Regions from separate parts of the Solwaraspora sp. WMMD792 genome, predicted to be linked through region 2. Evidence: predicted binding sites of a transcription regulator. Region 2 holds the regulator's gene; the other holds the start of a gene.
The links. Region 2 encodes HrcA, which represses chaperone genes, less so after heat shock. Its sites were predicted from a motif close to GGTTNGCACNCTCNNNNNGAGNGTGCNAACC; they were not measured.
Positions count from the first base shown of each region.

Region 1: groES (co-chaperone GroES) is a predicted target of HrcA. The motif match lies at 5,257-5,287, and genes of this name have one in related genera.

Region 1 covers NZ_JARUBH010000009.1:6,663,739-6,671,624, reverse strand. The annotation lists gene O7629_RS31085 (helix-turn-helix transcriptional regulator) at 1-150, opposite strand, end outside; partial or broken gene O7629_RS33675 (helix-turn-helix transcriptional regulator) at 124-492, opposite strand; gene O7629_RS31080 (WhiB family transcriptional regulator) at 773-1,201, shown strand; gene O7629_RS31075 (molybdopterin-dependent oxidoreductase) at 1,238-2,803, opposite strand; gene groL (chaperonin GroEL) at 3,048-4,691, opposite strand; gene groES (co-chaperone GroES) at 4,809-5,123, opposite strand; gene O7629_RS31060 (class I SAM-dependent methyltransferase) at 5,349-6,569, shown strand; gene ybaK (Cys-tRNA(Pro) deacylase) at 6,633-7,112, shown strand; gene O7629_RS31050 (substrate-binding domain-containing protein) at 7,391-7,886, shown strand, end outside.
Region 2 covers NZ_JARUBH010000009.1:3,920,997-3,928,882, reverse strand. The annotation lists gene O7629_RS18645 (enoyl-CoA hydratase-related protein) at 137-937, opposite strand; gene hemW (radical SAM family heme chaperone HemW) at 955-2,178, shown strand; gene O7629_RS18635 (DUF4870 domain-containing protein) at 2,272-2,829, opposite strand; gene hrcA (heat-inducible transcriptional repressor HrcA) at 3,210-4,232, shown strand; gene dnaJ (molecular chaperone DnaJ) at 4,301-5,434, shown strand; gene O7629_RS18620 (16S rRNA (uracil(1498)-N(3))-methyltransferase) at 5,483-6,226, shown strand; gene O7629_RS18615 (histidine triad nucleotide-binding protein) at 6,320-6,670, shown strand; gene O7629_RS18610 (PhoH family protein) at 6,799-7,857, shown strand; gene ybeY (rRNA maturation RNase YbeY) at 7,875-7,886, shown strand, end outside.

The DNA of each region.
Region 1 (7,886 bases), 2.7 Mb from region 2:
GGAGTCGGTACCAGCGACGGCGGCCCCGGGGTGATGAGTCGCCGCGCCAGCGGCACCAATAGTGGCGGTCACCGCCGGGGCCGGTGCGGCTGCTGACTGCTCGGTCAGCAGTGCCGGCGTACGGCGGCCCGGCGCGGCGAGCAGCAGCAGGGTCTTCGCAACGGCGGTGACCAGGTCGTCGGTGCCGCGCAGCAGTCCGCGGGCGCCGGCTGCCAGCGCGGCCGACGCCACCTGCGGGTCCTCCCCGCCGAACAGCACGATCACGCTGCCCGGCGAGCGGGCCAGTACCCGGCGGGTGAAGCTGGCGCTGTCCGGACGGGCCAGGGCGGTGTCGGCGAGTACGATCTCCGCTGGGCGTTCGGCGAGCCGCAGCATCACCTCCGGTTCAGAGACCGCTGTTCGTACTGCGGCGGAGAGACCGAGCCGGGCGGCGGCGGCGGTGATGTTCTGAGCTGCAACTACCGTTCGCACACACACGAGCACCTTGCGCACTTGTGACTCCCCTCTCCCGCCAGCAGCAGATCATGCGAGGCACGCTCGCTCATGCGCTTTGCCACGAAAAAAGATGAAAGTTCAGGACCGGTGGCCACGTCGCCGACCGGCTATCGCGCGCAGGTTCCGACCCGGGTGATCCCACCCGTTCCGGCACGGGTGATTGAGCAGTGGGACTCCCGGGTACCCCGGTGATACGAAGGACCGGAGCGCTTGCGCGGCCGGCCGGCCGGTCCTACCACGAAGTGTCCGCGGGAGCCGCGCGGAAGGAGGGGTGCAGATGTCGGATGTACGCCGACTGCCCGGACCGATCGTCGACCTGTGGGAGTGGCAGATCCTCGGTGCCTGCCGTGGCCGGGACAGCGCCCAGTTCTTCCACCCCGACGGTGAGCGGGGGTCGTCACGCAACCGCCGGGAGTCGGGAGCCAAGGCGGTCTGCCGGACCTGCCCGGTCCGCGCGGAGTGCGCCGCGCACGCCCTGTCGGTGCGCGAGCCGTACGGGGTGTGGGGCGGCTTCAGCGAGTCGGAACGGCTCCGGCTGCTCGCCCTCGGCTGGGAGGATCTCGCCGACCGCCGTGGCGGCCGGGTCGATGTGCAACGGCTGGAGGCCCGGCTGGGCCGGCCGCACAAGTCGACCGTGCCGGCCCAGCGCCGGCCGGAATCGGCCGCCGTCAGGCCGCAGCCGGCGGACTCGGCCACCGCCGCATGACCACGCCCACGGCCACGGCCGCCGGTTCGATTGTCCCTACTGGACTGTGACGCGGACGGAATGCCAGCCGGTCGCCCCGTCCGGGGCGACCGGCTGGCGTAGTTCGGGCTGGGTGGCGCCGGTCCCGTCGGTTGCCCGGACCTGCAGCAGGTGCTCACCCGAGGTCGCCGGCCACTGCCAGACCCACTGCACCCAGGTGTCCGCGGAGACCGCCGGGGCCAGCTCGGCCGGCTGCCAAGGGCCGTCGTCCACCCGTACCTCGACGCCGCTGATGCCCCGGTGCGGGGCCCACGCCACCCCGGCCACCGCAACGGTGCCGGCGGACAGTTCGGCGCGGACCCGGGGGGTGTCGATCCGGGACTGGGTCTTGATCGGGCCCTGCGCCGCCCAGCCGCGCGGCACCCAGTACGCGTCGAAGTCGGCGAAGCTGGTCAACTCCAACTCGGTGACCCACTTGCAGGCGGAGACGTAGCCGTAGAGGCCGGGCACCACCATGCGGACCGGGAAACCGTGCTCGACCGGCAGCGGTTGACCGTTCATCCCGACCGCGAGCAGCGCGTCCCGCCCGTCCAGCAGCGCCTCGGTCGGGGTGCCGCAGGTCCAGCCGTCGACGGACCGGCCGACGACCTGGTCGGCTCCGGGCAGCGGGCCCGCCTCGACCAGCAGGTCCCGCACCGGTACGCCGAGCCAGCGGGCGTTGCCGATGAGATTCCCGCCCACCTCGTTCGAGACACAGGCCAGCGTGACGTACCGCTCCACCAGCTCCATCCCGAGCAGGTCGGCGTAGCTCAGGGTGATCGGGTTGGTCACCCGGCCGTGGATCCGCAGTTGCCATTCGTCCGGGTCGACCTGGGGCACGACCAGCGCGGTGTCGATCCGGTAGAAGTCACGGTTGGTGGTGACGTACCGGCTCAGCCCCGGCGCCGCCGGGTCCACACCGGAAGGCAGCGGCGGCGCGGCGTCGACCGGGGCGGGCAGCGTCACGGCGGACCGGGCGGTCGCCACCCCCCGGCGTTGCGCCAGCCAGCGACCACCGGCACCGGTGATCAGGGCGGCGCCGACCGACACGCCGACGCTGGACAGGAACCGGCGCCGGTCGGCGGTGCCGGCACCGGGCCGCACCGGTACCGGCGCCGGTTCAGCGGGCGCCGCGGCGGAGGACGACGCGGCTGCGGCCGGCCGCAGCGGGCCGGCGAGCAGCGCCCAGAGCAGCAGTGCGGCGGCGGACGCGCCGATCACCGCCGGCAGGACGGCGGCCGGCCCGGCGCCGGGCCGGGTGAGCGCGGCCGCCGCGCCGATCACGCCGAAGACCGCGATGCCGGCGAAGCCGACGGCGAGCCGGCGGGCGGCCAGCACCCCGATCACGGCCGCGAACCCGGCGAGCAGTACGCCGGTGCCGATCAGCAGCGCGGTCTTGTCGTGTACGCCGAACACGTCGATGGCGAACTGTTTCAGCGGCTCGGGGACGGTGTCGACGACCACCCCGCCGACCGCGACCAGCGGTGCCGAGCGGGCGCCGGTGGCGACGGCGATCAGCTCGGCCAGGCCCAGGGCGAGCGCGGCCGCGGCCACCCCGGCGAGCGCCGCGAGCGGCCTGGGCAGGTGGCCCGGTGGTTCGGTCTGCGCAGCTGGCCCGGTCGGCTCCGGCCCTGTCGCGTCCGGCACCGTCGGCTCCGGCCTCATCGCGTCCAGCCCATCTGTCCGGCACCGTACGGGTCGACGGCGCGTAGGTACCGCCGACGATACGCAGAATCCGCGTGATCAGAAACCTCGGGCGGAGTGCGCCCTCGGCCGTACTGATCACGCGGATCCAGGGTGGAGCAGGTGGAGCAGGTGGAACTTCCGGTCAGAAACCGGGACCGTGCTGGTGGCCGTGCCCGTGGTCGTGACCGTGACCGCCGGCAGCCGGCTCGGCCTTCTCCGGCTTCTCCACCACGAGGCTCTCGGTGGTGAGCAGCAGCCCGGCGATCGACGCGGCGTTGCTGACCGCGTTGCGGGTCACCTTCACCGGGTCGATGATGCCGGCCCCAGCCAGATCGACGTACTCACCGGTGGCGGCGTTGAGACCGTGGCCCCAGTCGCCTTCGAGCACCTTGCCGACCACGACGTACCCGTCGTAGCCGGCGTTCTGGGCGATCCACCGCAGCGGCTCGTGCAGCGCCTTGCGGACCACCGACACGCCGACCTTCTCGTCGCCGTCGAAGCCGAGGTCGTCGTCGAGCACGGCGGCGATCTGGCTCAGCGCCGCGCCGCCACCGGGGATGGTGCCCTCCTCGACCGCGGCCTTGGTCGCGGCGATGGCGTCCTCGATGCGGTGCTTGCGCTCCTTCATCTCGACCTCGGTGGCAGCGCCGGCCTTGATCACCGCGATGCCGCCGGAAAGCTTGGCCAGCCGCTCGGCGAGCTTTTCCCGGTCCCAGTCCGAGTCGGACGCGTCGATCTCCTTGCGGATCTGGGTGACCCGGTCGGCGACCTCGGAGTCGTTGCCGGCACCGTCGACCACCGTGGTGGTGTCCTTGTCGACCACGATCCGCCGGGCCCGGCCCAGCGACTCCAGCCCGACCGCGTCGAGCTTGTAGCCCAGCTCAGGGGCGATCAGCTCGGCGCCGGTCAGGATCGCCATGTCCTGCAGCATCGCCTTGCGCCGGTCACCGAAGCCGGGGGCCTTGACCGCGCAGATCTTCACGGTCTTGCGTACGGCGTTGACCACCAGGGTGGACAGCGCCTGCCCGTCGACGTCCTCGGCGACGATCAGCAGCGGCTTGCTGTCCTGGACGATCTTCTCCAGCAGCGGCAGCAGCTCCTCGATCGAGGAGATCTTCTGGGTGGTGATCAGGATGTACGCGTCCTCGAGGACCGCCTCCTGCGCTTCGGCGTCGGTGACGAAGTGCGGGGAGATGAAGCCCTTGTCGAACTGCAGGCCCTCGGTGACCTCCAGCTCGGTGGCCAGCGTGGAGCCTTCCTCGACGGTGATCACGCCGTCGCGGCCGACCCGCTCCATCGCCTCGGCGATCAGTTCGCCGATCGTGGCGTCCTGGGCCGAGATCGTCGCGACCTGCGCGATCGAGCCCTTGTCGGCGACGTCCGCCGCCTTGGCCAGCAGCGATTCGGAGACCTTCTGCGCGGCCGCGTCGATGCCGCGCTTGAGGCCGGCCGGGTTGGCCCCGGCGGCGACGTTGCGCAGACCTTCACGGACCATCGCCTGGGCGAGCACGGTGGCGGTGGTGGTCCCGTCGCCGGCGACGTCGTTGGTCTTCGTCGCCACCTCCTTGACCAGCTGCGCACCGAGGTTCTCGTACGGGTTGGTGAGCTCGATCTCCTTGGCGATGGTCACGCCATCGTTGGTGATCGTCGGAGCGCCGAACTTCTTGTCCAGCACGACGTTGCGCCCGCGCGGGCCGAGGGTGACCTTGACCGTGTCCGCGAGCGTGTTGACGCCGTGCTCCAAGAGGTGCCGGGCGTCGTCCGAGAAACTCAGGATCTTCGCCATGACATTCCCTTCACAGGCACTAGCCGTCGGCCGGCCGGCGGCTGCCGGTCACCGGCCAACGGGCGACGCCCCGAAGCCCCGGGCTGGGGCTTCGGGGCGTTCAGCACTGGCAGTAGGTCACTTCTCGATGACCGCGAGGACGTCGCGGGCGGAGAGCACCAGGTACTCCTCGCCGGCGTACTTGACCTCGGTGCCGCCGTACTTCGAGTAGATGACCGTGTCGCCGACGTTGACGTCAACCGGGATCCGGTTGCCCTTGTCGTCGACGCGGCCGGGGCCGACAGCGAGGACGGTGCCCTCCTGCGGCTTCTCCTTGGCGGTGTCGGGGATCACGATGCCCGACGCCGTGGTGGTCTCAGCCTCGTTCGCCTGGACCAGGATCCGGTCCTCGAGCGGCTTGATCGCAACCTTGGTCGCGGTAGTCACGGGCATACCCTCCTGGGGTATCTGGTTTTGGTGCCGGCCACGTGGGTAACCGGCGTCAATCTGCCTCATGTCCACCGGGCGGATCCGTCGTCGCGGGTGCCGGACCGCCTGGCGTTTCGCTCACCGGCGGGAGCCGGCGGGCTGGCACCCTCGACCCGAGAGTGCTAACCGCAGATTAGCAGTCGCCTGTGCGGAGTGCTAGCCCGATGGCCGAGCATGGACAATGTCGCGGTGCACCCGGACGAACTGGCCGCCCTGCGCGCCCCGGAGGGCGCGGCCGCGCTGGTCGCCGCGGCCGAGGTGCTGGCCGCGCCGGGCGGGGCGGATCCGCTCGCGGCGGCGACCGCGCTGCGTACCGCCGGGGTGCCGGCACCGCTGGCGACCGCCGCGCTCACCCAGGCCGCGCTGCGCGCCCGCGCGACCGGCAAGTTCGGCCCGGCCGCCGCCCGGATGTTCTTCACCCGCGCCGGCCTGGAGCAGGCCACCCGGTCGGTGGTCGCCGACCGGCGCGCCGCCCGGTTGCGCGCCGCCGGGGTGCGCCACCTCGCCGACCTGGGTTGCGGTCTCGGCGCGGACTCCCTCGCCGCCGCCCGGGCCGGCATCCGGGTGTACGCGGTGGAGGCCGACCCGGGCACCGCCGCGATCGCCGCCGCCAACGTCGAGGCGACCGGGCTGGCCCACCTGGTCGACGTGGTCTGCGCCGACGCCACCGGAGTCGACGTCTCCGGCTACGACGCAATCTTCTGCGACCCGGCCCGCCGGTCCGGCAACGGTCGGCGCACCTTCGACCCGGACAGCTACTCTCCGCCGTGGGACTTCGTCCGGTCGCTGGTCGCCCGGGTGCCCCGGACCGTGCTGAAGGTGGCGCCGGGCATCGACCACGCGCTGATCCCGCCGGAAGCCGAGGCCGAGTGGGTCAGCGTCGACCGGGAGGTGGTCGAGGCGGCGTTCTGGTGCGGCCCGCTGGCCGACACGCCGCGCCGGGCCACCCTGCTGCGTGCCGGACGGCCGGCCACGGACCTGACCGGCGACGGTGGTGAGCCGGTGGACGTCGGCCCGGTCCGGCGTTTCCTGTACGACCCGGACGGGGCGGTGGTCCGCTCGCACCTGGTCGCCGCGTTCGCCGCGACCGTCGACGGCACCCTCGCCGACGAGTCGATCGCCTACGTCTACGCGGACGCACCGACCGACACGCCGTACGGAAGGTGTCTGGAGATCACCGACGTGCTGCCGTTCTCGCTGAAGCGGCTGCGGGCGCTGCTGCGCGAACGCGGTGTCACGCGGTTGGAGATCCTCAAACGCGGCTCCCCGCTCGACCCCGCCCAGTTGCGCCGCGAGCTGCGGCTGCGTACCGCCTCCGGGGCCGGCGTGGCGGCGAGCCTGGTGCTGACCCGGGTGGCCGGCGCCCCGACGGCGCTGCTCGCCCACCCGGTGCCGGCGCCGGACCGGTGAGCGTGCCAGGCCGGGCGAGCGCGCCCGCCCGATGAGCGCGCGGGGCCGGTAACGTCGCGCGGCATGGCAGGTACCGCGACCCCGGCGACGACGCTGCTGACCAAGCGGCGGATCACCTTCCAACTGCACCCGTACCGGGTCTCGCCGGACACCCCGGACTACGGCGCGGCGGTCGCGGCCACCCTCGGCGTCGCCCCCGAGCAGGTGTTCAAGACGCTGGTGGCGCAGGTCGACGGGGCACTCGCCGTCGGCGTCGTGCCGGTCACCGGGGAGCTGGACCTGAAGGCTCTGGCGGTGGCGCTCGGCGGCAAGCGCGCGGTGCTCGCCGACCGGGTGCTCGCCGAGCGGACCACCGGGTACGTCCGGGGCGGGATCAGCCCGATCGGGCAGCGTAAACGCCTGCCGACGGTGCTGGACGCCTCGGCGCAGCGGTACGCCGAGGTGTACGTCTCGGCCGGTCGTCGCGGGTTGCAATTGAGTATCGCTCCGGACGACCTGGCAGCGGTGGCCGATGCCCGTTTTGCCCCGATCGCCACCCACTGATCCGGTCAACCGACGGGCAGATGTCCGCCACGTTGCTGAATTGTTATCGCGGGCAACAAAACTGGTGACGTCAGCGGTCTTGTGCTCGGCGCCACAGTCCTAATACGTTGCCGGACACAACAAAACTGCGACGGCCCAGCCCAGCCCCAGGCCGTTGCCGTCGCCGGCCGGGTCTCCGGAGCCCATCAGCGCCGCGCGAAGCCACACCTGAGTCCGCACGACACGCACCAGCACACATCCTTGTACGCGAAACATCACCCTTCGAAAGGACCCGAGCGATGCGCAGAGGGATCCTCAGCACCGCCGCCGCCGGCGTCCTGCTCGCCGGCGGCCTGACCGCCTGTGGCAGCGACACCGGCACCGACAGCGGTGACACGCCCACCCCGAAGATCGGCGTGATCCTGCCGGACAGCGCCTCCTCCGACCGCTGGGAGACCGCCGACCGGCGCTTCCTGCAGGAGGCGTTCGACGCCGCCGGCGTCGACGCCACCATCCAGAACGCCCAGGGCGACAAGGCCCAGTTCCAGACCCTCGCCGACCAGATGATCACCGACGGGGCCACCGTCCTGATGATCGTCAACCTGGACTCCGGCACCGGCAAGGCCGTGCTGGACAAGGCCCAGCAGCAGGGCGTCGCCACCATCGACTACGACCGGCTCACCCTCGGCGGCTCCGCCGAGTACTACGTCAGCTTCGACAACGAGGCCGTCGGCCAACTGCAGGGCGAGGGTCTGGTCAAGTGCCTGACCGACGCCGGCGTGGAGAAGCCGACCA
Region 2 (7,886 bases):
TGGGACCTTTGGTACACCAGGGACGGTTGTGTCGTCCAGCGGGAGCGGGTCCCGCGCTTGTCGTACGCCGGCCCTTACGCCGTACGCCTCGACCCCTTACGTCGGAGATACCCCGTTTCGGGGCGACTATCCGTGGTCACCGCCCCGGCAGCCAGCTCGGGTCGCGTTTGTCGCGGAACGCCCGTACGCCCTCGCGGCCCTCGTCGGAGAGGAAGTATCCGGTGGAGAGCTCACGCAGCTCGGCCGTCTCGGCCCGGACGTCCGCCGCCGGGGTGCGGCGGAGCAGCTGCTTGGTGCCGGCCAGGGCGCCCGGGGCGCCCCGGACCAGCGCGGCGCAGCTCGCCGTCACCGCGGCGTCCAGCTCCCCGGCCGGTACGGCGGCGCTGACCAGACCGATCTGCGCCGCCCGGGCACCGTCGAACAGCTCACCGGTGAGGTACAGCTGCGCCGCTGCCCGCGGCTGCAGCCGGCGCAGCACAGTGGCGGAGATCACCGCCGGGACCACTCCGAGTCGTACCTCGGTGAAGGCGAAGGTGGCCGCCGCGTCGCAGATCGCGATGTCCGCCGCGGCGATCAGCCCCAGCCCGCCGGCCCGGGCCGGGCCGCCGACCCGGGCCACCACCGGCTTGGGGCACTCCCAGAGCGCCGCCAGTACGTCGCCGAGCATCCCGACCGGCACCTGTCGGGTCGCGTACGCCTCGGCGGTCTCCTTCAGGTCGGCGCCGGAGCAGAAGACCGGCCCGGTGTGGCTCAACACCACCACCCGGACCTGCGGGTCGGCGACCGCCTCGGCCAGGCCGGCGAGCAGTTCGGTCATCAGCGGGGTGGACAGCGCGTTGCGGTTGCCCGGGCTGTCCAGGGTCAGGGTGGTGATCCCGGCGGCGGTGGCCGTACGGATCAGTGGCTGCGCGGACCTGGTGGGTCGGGGCTCATCCATGCCGGCACACTAGTCCCATGCCAGGAGCACCACCCGCCGGTACGCCGGTGCCCGCCGACGGGGCGCTGCCGCCGTCCGCGCTCGCCCGCAGCGGCCAGCGCGGCTTCGGGGTCTATCTGCACGTGCCGTTCTGCGCCACCCGCTGCGGCTACTGCGACTTCAACACGTACACGCCCGCCGAACTTGGCGGCAGCGCACCGGTCGGGGAGTACCTGGACGCCGTACTGGCCGAGCTGGAACTGGCCGCGAAGGTCCTGGCCGACCGCCCGCCACGGCAGGTGGACACGGTCTTCGTCGGCGGCGGCACGCCGAGCCTGCTGCCCGCCGACGCGTTGGCCCGGCTGCTCGACGCGATCGACGCCACCTGGGGGCTGGCCGTCGACGCGGAGGTCACCACCGAGGCCAACCCGGAGTCGGTGACCCCGGCGTCGCTGCGGGCGCTGCGGGCCGCCGGCTACACCAGGGTGTCGCTCGGCATGCAGTCGACCGCAGCGACGGTGCTCGCCGTGCTGGACCGCCGGCACGCGCCGGGCCGCGCGGTCACCGCCGCCCGGGAGGCCCGGGAGGCCGGATTCGAGCACGTCAATCTCGATCTGATCTACGGTACGCCGGGGGAGAGCGCAGCGGACTTCGACGAGTCGCTGGCGGCGGTGGTGGCGGCCGGGGTGGACCACGTCAGCGCGTACGCGCTGATCGTCGAGGACGGCACCCGGTTGGCGGCCCGGATGCGGCGCGGCGAACTGCCGTATCCCGACGACGACGTCGCCGCCGACCGCTACCTCGCCGCCGAATCGGCGCTGAGCGACGCCGGATTCGACTGGTACGAGGTGTCGAACTGGGCCCGGTCGGCCGCCGGCCGGTGCCGGCACAACCTGTTGTACTGGACCGGCGGTGACTGGTGGGGGCTCGGGCCGGGGGCGCACAGCCACGTCGGCGGGGTCCGCTGGTGGAACGTGCGGCATCCCCGGTCGTACGCCGAGCGGCTGGCCGCCGGACGGTCGCCCGGCCACGGCCGGGAACTACTCACCGGCACCGAGCAGCAGGTCGAAGAGGTGATGCTGGGGCTGCGGCTGGCCAGTGGGCTGCCGCTGGCGCGACTGGCCCCGGCCGGCCGGCTCGCGGCCCGCCAAGCCGGCGACGACGGGCTGCTCGACCCCGGCGCGCTCGCCGCCGGGCAGGCGGTGCTGACCCTGCGCGGCCGGCTGCTGGCCGACGCGGTCGTCCGGGACCTGCTCCCGTGAGACCCGCTGCCGGGCTGCCTTGCGTGGCGTGGCCCGCATTGCCCGCCACCGGTGACGCCCCCGGAGCCGGTACGGATCCGGGGGCGAGCGGTGTCACTTGATGAAGTTGGCGGACATCGGGTACTTGTACAGCGTCCCCTCGTTGGCCTTAACGCCCGCGATGATGCCGAAGATGATCTGGATCGCGAACACCACCAGGCTGGGGATGAACAACAGGCACCAGCTGACGAAGAGCAGCACGAAGGCGATCGCCGACCAGAGGATCTGGAAGTTGAGCGCGGCCAGCGCGTGCGCCCGTACGGCCGGTGACTGCTGACCCTTGACCAGGTAGGCGATCAGCGGGCCGACGAAGCCGAGCGGTCCGAAGCTGATGAACGCGCCCAGGGCGCCACCGAAGTGGGCGATCAGGGCCCAGGTCTTGTCGTCGTTGGTGGCGTAGCCGGACGGGGGTTGACCTCCGTACGCCGGACCGCCGGGCGGGTAACCGCCGGGCGGGGGATATCCGCCGGCGCCGCCGGGCGGCGGCGGGTATCCGGGAGAGGAGGCCTCGCCCGGCATCGAGTAGGACGCTGGAGGTGGCGGCGGGGAGTTGGGGTCCTGCGGCATGCCGCCGGGACCGTTCTCCCCTGGTGGGCGAGGTGGTTCAGTCATGCCCGACACGGTAGGGGGACGGATCAAGCCGCGCCAGTTAGCCCCGCCGACGATTTTCCCGTCCGGGCAGGCCGTCTCCGCTGGTCGGTCGGCTTGCGTGGGGCCCGCCGGCCGGCTTCTCTGGCCCGCCGGCCGGCTTGCGGAGCCCCGCCGGCCGACCGATCCGACCCGGGTGAGTGCGCTTGGTGACATATCGCCCGGTACGCCCCCGCCCGGCGAACTGATCATCGCCGGCCCGGCCCGATCGACGTATGCTGGCACTCACAACCGGCGAGTGCCAGCAGGGGCGTCCGTCGTCGGTCCGGCCACCCACCGGCCGCCGCGACGGCCGGGGCCGTAGCCTCGGACCGGTCCGACCGGTGCCAGCGGAGGAGGTGCAGATGGGTCTCGACGACCGCAAACTCGACGTGCTTCGGGCGATCGTCGAGGACTACGTCGCCACTCAGGAGCCGGTCGGCAGCAAGGCGCTGGTCGAGCGGCACCAGCTCGGGGTGTCACCGGCGACCGTCCGTAACGACATGGCGGTGCTGGAGGAGGAGGGCTACATCCGGCAGCCGCACACCAGCGCCGGGCGGGTCCCGACCGACCGTGGCTACCGGTTGTTCGTCGACCGGCTGTCCCGGGTGAAACCGCTCAGCCCGGCGGAGCGCAGGGCGATCGAACGCTTCCTCGCCGGCGCCGTCGACCTCGACGACGTCGTGCACCGCACCGTCCGGCTGCTCGCCCAGCTCACCCGCCAGGTCGCGGTGGTGCAGTACCCGAGCCTGTCCCGGTCGTCGGTGCGGCACCTTGAGCTGGTGCCGATCTCGACCACCCGGCTGATGCTGGTTCTGATCGTCGACACCGGCCGGGTCGAGCAGCGACTGGTGGAGCTGCCGGCCCCGATCAGTGCCGACGACGTGACCGACCTGCGTCGGCTGGCCAACGAGAAGCTCGACGGCTGTCGGCTCTCCGACACCCCGCCGTTGGTCCAGGCGTTGGTCGACGAGGCGCCATCGGACCTGCGACCGGCGATGACCACGCTTTCGACGGTCCTGCTGGAGACGCTGGTCGAGCGGCACGAGGAACGCATCGCGCTGGCCGGGACCGCTAACCTGACCAGAGGGGGACTACTCGACTTCCAGGGCTCCCTGCGTCCGATACTGGAGGCACTGGAGGAGGAGGTCGTCCTGCTCAAACTGATCGGCGAGGTGGAGCCGAGCACCCTGCGGGTCCGCATCGGCGACGAGAACGAGATCGACAACCTGCGGGCCGCATCCGTGGTCAGCACCGGTTACGGTCCGGGCACCGTCATCGTCGGTGGCCTCGGCGTGCTGGGGCCCACCCGGATGGACTACCCCGGCACCATCGCCACGGTTCGCGCCGTGGCACGCTACGTCGGCGATCTGCTGGCGCAGAACTGACCGGCGGGCAGGATAACCGACCCGGCGAACTGCACATGCGAGACTGACACATGAGGACACCAGACGCAGTGGCCAAGGACTACTACGGGATTCTCGGCGTGAGCCGGGACGCCTCCGCTGACGACATCAAGCGGGCCTACCGCAAGTTGGCCCGGCAGTACCATCCGGACGTCAATCCGGATCCGGTGGCGGCTGACAAGTTCAAGGACATCAACGCCGCGTACGAGGTGCTCTCCGACGACCAGAAGCGGCAGATCGTCGATCTTGGTGGCGACCCGTTGGCGCCCGGCGGCGCGCCCGGCGGCGGCCCCGGCGGGGCCGGGCCCTTCGTCGGCTTCCAGGACATCATGGACGCCTTCTTCGGGGCGGCGGCCGGCTCCCGTGGGCCGAGGTCGCGGACCCGCCCCGGCGCCGACGCGATCCTGCGCCTGGAGCTCGATCTGACCGACACCGCGTTCGGCGTGGAAGCGCCGATCACCGTCGACACCGCGGTGATCTGCACCACATGCTCCGGCGCGGGCACTGCGGCCGGCACCCACCTGGCGACCTGCGAGGCGTGCGGCGGGCGCGGCGAGGTCCAGTCCGTGCAACGGACCTTCCTCGGCCAGGTGGTCTCGTCCCGGCCCTGCGTCGCCTGCCAGGGCTACGGCACCGTCATCCCGCACCCCTGCGCCACCTGTTCCGGCGACGGCCGGGTGCGGACCCGACGTTCGCTGACCGTCAAGATCCCCGCCGGGGTGGAGGACGGGATGCGGATCCGGCTGGCCCAGCAGGGCGAGGTCGGGCCGGGCGGGGGCACCGCCGGTGACCTGTACGTCGAGATCCACGAGCGGCCGCACGACGTCTACTCCCGCAAGGGCGACGACCTGCACTGCCGGGTCACCGTGCCGATGACCGCCGCGGCGCTCGGCACCCGGCTGACCATCCGGACCCTGGACAGCGACGAGCCGGTGGACGTCAAGCCGGGCACCCAGCCGGGTGCCACCCTGCGGTTGCGCGGGCGCGGCGTGCCGCACCTGCGCGGCACCGGCCGCGGTGACCTCTACGTGCACCTCGACGTGCGTACCCCGACCAAGCTCGACGCCGAGCAGGAGCGGACGCTGCGGGAGTTCGCCAAGGCCCGGGGCGAGGAGGTCGCCGAGCTGACCAAGCAGGGCGGGTTCTTCTCCCGGATGCGCGACGCGTTCAACGGCCACGGCTGACCCGCCGCCCGGTCCGGCCAGCGAGCAGCAGCGGAGAACCGATCCGACGTGAGCGCCCCACTGTTTCTCGTCGAGCGCCTGCCGACCGGGCCGACCCACACCCTCGACGGGCCGGAGGGCCACCACGCCGCGACCGTGGTCCGGCTGCGCCCGGGTGAGCAGTTGCGGCTCGCCGACGGGCGCGGCGGCGTCGCCGACGCGGTGGTCGAGGCCGTCGGCCGGCACCAGCTCGACCTGCGGGTCCTCGACACCGGGTACGTCAGCGCCACCGACCCCCGGCTGGTGGTGGCGCAGGGCGTCGCCAAGGGCGACCGGGGCGAGCTGGCGGTGCAGGCGATGACCGAGGTCGGGGTGGACGAGATCGTTCCGTGGGCGGCCGCCCGCTCGGTGACCCGCTGGCGCGACGACCGTGGTGCCCGGGCCCGGCAACGATGGGTCGGCACCGCGCGGGAGGCCACCAAACAGGCCCGCCGGCCGTGGCTGCCGACGATCGGCGGCTCCGACCAGCAGCCGGCCGAGCCGACCGACGCGGTCGCCGCCCGGTGCGCGGCGTCGGCCGCCAGCTTCGTCCTGCACGAGTCGGCGCAGCAGCGGCTGGCCGTCGCCGATCTGCCGACCACCGGGTCGGTGCTGCTGGTAGTGGGGCCGGAAGGCGGGATCGACGACGCCGAGCTGGCCACCTTCGTCGACGCCGGGGCCCGGCCGGTGCGGCTCGGCCCGGCGGTGCTGCGGACGTCGACCGCCGGTGTCGCGGCACTCGCCCTGCTCTCCGGTCGGCTGGGGCGCTGGTAACGCCGTGGTTGGGGCGCTGGTGGCGCCGTGGTTGGGGCGCCGGTGGCGCGGCGGTGGACCGGCCGGACCCCGGTCACCGCTACCATCCGTCGGGTGAGCGACAACTGTGTCTTCTGCCGGATCGCCGCCGGGGAACTGCCGACCACCCTGCTGTACGACGGGGCCAACACGGTCGCGTTCCGGGACCTCCACCCGCAGGCACCCACCCACGTGCTGGTGATACCGAAGCAGCACCACCCCGACGTCGCCGCGCTTGCCGCGGCCGACCCCGCCGTCGCGGGCGAGCTGTTGACCACGGCGGCCGCGGTGGCGCAGGCCGAAGGGCTGGCCGCCGACGGGTTCCGGTTGATCTTCAACACCGGCCGGTACGCCGGTCAGGAGGTGTTCCACGTGCACGCTCACGTGCTGGGTGGGGCACCACTCGGTCCGCTGCTGTCCCGTTGACAACCGGCGGAAATGGAGCCGCTGCGCCGGGCGTTGAGCGGATACGATGGCAGCAAGTCCGCCCGCCACGGCCGACCGGGTCGGGGCGCTGAAATGGAAGCAGGTGCGAAAGGCCGTCAGGCCGACCCATGACCGGCACTCCACCTCCCGGGCAGGCCCGGGTGCAGACCAGGATCACCGTCCCGGACCCGCAGATCATGGTCAACCTGCTCGGCGCAGGCGACGAGATCCTGCGGCTGGTCGAGCAGTCCCTCGCCAGCGATGTCCACGTACGCGGCAACGAGATCACCATCACCGGTGTGCCGTCGGACAACGCGGTGGCCGAGCGGCTGTTCAGCGAGCTGCTCGAGCTCATCGCCAAGGGCGAGACGCTGACCACCGACGCGGTCCGGCGTACCGTCGGCATGCTGGCGCAGGGCGGCAGCGAGCGCCCCGCCGACGTGCTCACCCTCAACATCCTCTCCCGGCGCGGGCGGACCATCCGGCCCAAGACCCTGGGCCAGAAGCGGTACGTGGACGCGATCGACGCGCACACCATCGTCTTCGGCATCGGCCCCGCCGGTACCGGCAAGACCTACCTCGCGATGGCCAAGGCGGTGCAGGCCCTGCAGGCCAAGCAGGTCAACCGGATCATCCTCACCCGGCCGGCGGTCGAGGCCGGTGAGCGGCTCGGCTTCCTGCCCGGGACGCTCTACGAGAAGATCGACCCCTACCTGCGTCCGCTCTACGACGCGCTGCACGACATGCTCGACCCCGACTCCATCCCGAAGCTGATGGCGGCCGGCACCATCGAGGTCGCGCCGCTGGCCTACATGCGGGGTCGCACCCTCAACGACGCCTTCATCATCCTCGACGAGGCGCAGAACACCACGGCCGAGCAGATGAAGATGTTCCTGACCCGGCTCGGCTTCGGCTCCCGGATCGTGGTCACCGGCGACATCACCCAGGTCGACCTGCCCGGTGGCACCTCCAGCGGGCTGCGTACCGTTCGGGACATCCTCACCGGCCTGGACGATGTGCACTTCGCGCAGCTGTCCAGCACCGACGTGGTGCGCCACCGGCTGGTCAGTGACATCGTCGACGCGTACGCCCGGTGGGACGCCGACCGCGAGGCACAGCAGAATCAGGGCGTCCACGCGGTCCAGGGCCGGACCGCCCACGGTGGCCGGGCGAACCGGCGCCGATAGAGCTTCGGGAGAGACACGTGTCCATCGAG